Regions from separate parts of the Tenuifilum sp. genome, predicted to be linked through region 2. Evidence: riboswitches for the same ligand, from Rfam matches in the RefSeq annotation. Region 2 holds a riboswitch; the other holds the start of a gene.

Region 1 (2,206 bases), on a different contig from region 2:
TTTGAGATTTATGTCATTCTGAATAATAGTGTAACCAAAGCCTAAATCGGTATTCCATCCATATTCAGGTTTCAAATTGGGGTTTCCCACCGCATAGGTGGTTGATGACCAGTAAAGGTCGTTTAGCGTTGGCAAACGGTAACTCGATGCGGCTGAAGCCCTTAGCATCAATCCTTTTGTAGCTTTAAACTCCAGTCCGCTTGAAGCAACCAACGGTATAAGCGAACCATTAACCAACTCATCGCGAAGCGAGAGGACAAGCTTAATTCTACTACCCAGCAAATGGCTCACAAGTGAGGCGTAAGCTGAGATGCGGTTCCGTAAGGCATTTTCAGTGTAGCTTTGGGATGAAGCAATATCAACAGAATACCCCAAACCAACAACCAACTCCTGATGCTTAAGCATCGTTTTTTTTAGTTCAATCTCGTTTACAAGTTGTTTGTAGGTATTCAAGCTGCTAATACCGGCAGCGGGATCGGTAAAATGATTATCGCCATTTATGAATGCGTTTCTGAGTTTGAGAGAAAAAAATGGTAAATCCCCTGTCAGGTTTGACGATACAGCAAAATTATTGTCGAGCTGGTTCGCCTGGGAAATCTGAGAGCTGCTCATCAAAGTTTGGACATTCTTATCGTTATGGGTAAACCAACCCGAAATGTTCCAAAGTGCATTATTACTGAAACGTAACACAGCATCGGCTAATATCCCATGCTGAGCAGCCTGCGCATTGGTAATTCGCTCACGTGGGTTACCAAACTTGTAGGTATTGATGAATTCAAAATCGTTATCAGCAAACAATCCACTATACTTAAAGGATAATGCACTTTTTGAATTACCTATCTTTACTGAAGCATTAGCACCCCTTGTATTTCCGCTTCCATAGATAAAGCCAGCCCTTGCTCCGTTTGGCTGAAGCAGCAGGCCCCCATTTTCAAGAATCACAATCCCCGATACTGCACCACTGCCATAAACTGTTCCATTGCCACCATGCTGAACTGAAACCGAGCTAAACAGGCTAACCGGGAATTGCGAAAGGTTTACTCCTCCATTCAAGGGGCTTTGCAGATTTATTCCGTTCCAAACCACAGCGGTATGCGATGAGCCCCCACCCCTAACAGCTATTGTGGCAAGTCCACCAACTCCATATGAACGAATATTTACCCCAGTGGATTGAAGTAACTCGGTAAGGCTTTTGCCTTCAAAATTCGTCAACCTTAAAGTGTCAATTTTTATTGTGTTTGTCCCAATTGTATGGAGTTGGCGGTAAGTTGAGTAAATAGTAACCTCCTCCACACGTATTGTATCCTCAAGACACATTTGTGCTCTGGCAGCAGTAATGCCCGAAATGGCAAGAGCGAATAATATTACACCGACTCTAAAATACATTGCTACAAATGATTAACAGTTTTTAATCATTCGCAGCGCTCGGACTTAGTGAAAATAGAACAGAAAAAAGTTTGTGTTCTATCCTTCGCTTTTCACCCGAAAGCTACGAAAAAAGCAAATTGGCAGGTCTTCTGGCTTGCTCAACCTTTTACAGCCTTCCCATAATGCAATTACATTACAGTGGCAGGGGAGTAAAAGGCCTTTGAATGAGCTTACAGCTGCGGGGACAGCCCCGGATTTACACCGGGTTCCCTTTTAAGCCTCACTAGGCACCAATAACACTGCAATATTACTCCGTTTATATGAACTATGCAACAGCTCAGGGTTATGTTTTTGAACAGAATGTTAACACGGCACGAAGCATAGCGATTTAGTATCACATTTCAATGTCGTTTAGTTAACAAAAATATACATGCCTGTCATCCTGCGCGCAGCGAAGAATCTCTAATCGACCCCATGAGATGTTTCGCTTACGCTCAACATGACAATAGTTTCACGAGCAACGAACATCTAACAACGCTTCCAGCCCCGTAGGGGAGTAATATTTGTAACGCCATGATTATTCCCACATGTATAGCGATGCACACAATGCATATGCCAAAGAGCAAGGGTGAGGCTTTGCATCGCAAAGGAAAAACATTGCAAAGAGTGATTTTTACGTTCTTTCTTGTCTTGATACAAGAAAGAACCAAAGAAAATCAAGGCTGAAAAGCCCGACCCGATGGGTACCCCATGGATGGAACTGCCCCGCGATACTATTCGCCACGCCTACGGCGTGACTCATGTGGTATCGCTTACTAAGCCCACCACCACGTTCCAC
Region 2 (2,206 bases):
GATAGGAAGCAGCGTTGCCAGAATGTAGTATGTGAGAATAATAAACACCCAAACATTTTTGGTAAGATAGTCAGGGGTTAACGATGCCATAAGGGCTGCTGGGCCTGAAATGAATGCTGCACCAACAAGAATCATTAGTATTAGCGTAAATACTCGCATGAATTGTTTTACACTAATGCCGAGGTACTTCCCAATGATTTCAGGAATACTAAGCCCGCCCATGCGTATGGAAATCATTCCCGAGAAATAATCATGAACAGCTCCGGCCAGGATATTACCTAGTACTATCCATAAAAATGCCACTGGTCCGTAGGCTGCCCCAAGAACGGCACCTACAATGGGGCCAAGACCAGCAATATTAAGGAATTGAATAAGGAATGCTTTCCACCAGGGCATGGGAATATAGTCAACGCCATCCTGCATGGTGTAGGCGGGGGTTTGACTTTGGCTGTTTGCCCCAAATACCCTTTCAACAAACCTGCCATATAGGAAATAACCTAATAGTAAGCCCAAAACTGCTAGAATGAATGAGTACATTTTGTTTAAAATTTATTCAACTTCAAAATTATACATTTTGCCTCATCAATTTCTTAATCACATGACCATTTCTTCAGTGTTGATAAAAATAAGTCAGTTGTTAAAAAGATATCTCAATAAACTAAACAATCACTTTAACCATTCACTACATTTGTTGTCGCAAGCAGGCCCCTTTGGGTTAATAGGGAACCCGGTGAAAGTCCGGGGCTATCCCCGTAGCTGTAAGCTCATTAACATGATGCCCATTATTTATGCCACTGTAACATTTATGGTTATGGGAAGGCTATGGGCATTGAGTAAGCCAGAAGACCTACCTGCTTGATGTATTTCTTGTAGCCTTCGGGTGAAAGGCCAGAAGATATCGGTTATTAAACCCTCATCTTCAGTTTTTCTATTCCGGGCTACCATTTGTTAAACTTAAATTTCAATAAAATGAATGGTAGGCATTTCCCCAACGAAATTGAAAAGCGCGATGGTTCAATCGTTCCCTTTGAGCCAAGTAAAATCACATTTGCTATTTATCGAGCCCTTAAAGCAGTAGGAAAAGGCTCTTGGACTTATGCTGAAGAATTAACAGGCGAAGTTCTGCAAGAACTGGCAACGTTGAAGCATCGTCCCAAAGTGGAACAGGTACAGGATATTATTGAAAACCTGCTTATGCGGATACATTTAAATGATGTGGCCAAAGCATACATCCTGTACCGTAAACAACATGAGCACCTGCGTAACGAGAATTTACTTTTGAATAACTCCAAGTTAATTGATGATTACCTTGAATTTACCGATTGGCGCGTTAAGGAAAGCGCAAACTCTTCCTACTCCCTACAAGGTTTAAATCAACACATTGTAACCAAAATCTGCTCCAATTACTGGCTCGATAGAATTTACCCTACTGAAGTAACCCAGGCGTACAGGAATGGCGATATTCACATTCATGACCTTGGTTTCTTAAGTGTTTACTGTGTTGGCTGGGATTTACATGATTTACTCATTTCAGGCTTTCGGGGTGTTTCTGGAAAAGTGGAGAGTAAACCCGCTCGCCATTTACGTACTGCTTTGGGTCAAATTACAAACTTCTTTTATACGCTCCAGGGCGAGGCTGCAGGCGCTCAGGCTTTTGCCAATTTTGACACTTACCTGGCTCCTTTTATTTACTACGATAAACTGTCATATTCCGACGTTAAGCAGGCATTACAGGAGTTTCTTTTTAATTTAAATGTACCTACACGTGTGGGTTTTCAAACGCCTTTCACAAATATCACCCTTGATTTGAAAGTGCCTGATTTCATGAAGAACCAACCAGTAGTATATGCAGGTGAGTACCAAAACAAGCTATACGGAGAGTTTCAACATGAAATGGATATGTTCAACAGGGCATTTACCGAGGTAATGCTTGAGGGCGATGCTGCCGGACGCTTGTTTTCATTTCCCATTCCAACCTATAACGTTACTAATGATTTTGATTGGGAAAATCCCCTTTACGATGGTATTTGGGAGATGACTGCAAAGTACGGCGTACCCTATTTTAGCAATTTTATTAATTCAGACCTTCACCCCGATGATGTAAGGAGCATGTGCTGCAGGTTACGTATCGATAAACGTGAACTCTCGCGCCGCGGTGGTGGGCTTTTTGCTTCAAACCCATTAACTGGAAGCGTTGGGGTGGTTA

What was found. Region 2 has a riboswitch for cobalamin ahead of WHS63_RS02935 (ribonucleoside triphosphate reductase). Riboswitches for the same ligand answer to the same signal wherever they lie in the genome.
Region 1: linked by a shared signal. The riboswitch ahead of WHS63_RS11965 (TonB-dependent receptor plug domain-containing protein) and the one ahead of WHS63_RS02935 (ribonucleoside triphosphate reductase) in region 2 are both predicted to bind cobalamin.

The regions. Positions count from the first base shown of each region.
Region 1 is NZ_JBBFKU010000046.1:12,510-14,715, forward strand. It holds gene WHS63_RS11965 (TonB-dependent receptor plug domain-containing protein) at 1-1,386, opposite strand, end outside; cobalamin riboswitch at 1,491-1,678, opposite strand; gene WHS63_RS11970 (hypothetical protein) at 2,108-2,206, shown strand, end outside.
Region 2 is NZ_JBBFKU010000006.1:51,175-53,380, reverse strand. It holds gene WHS63_RS02940 (carbon starvation CstA family protein) at 1-537, opposite strand, end outside; cobalamin riboswitch at 686-869, shown strand; gene WHS63_RS02935 (ribonucleoside triphosphate reductase) at 970-2,206, shown strand, end outside.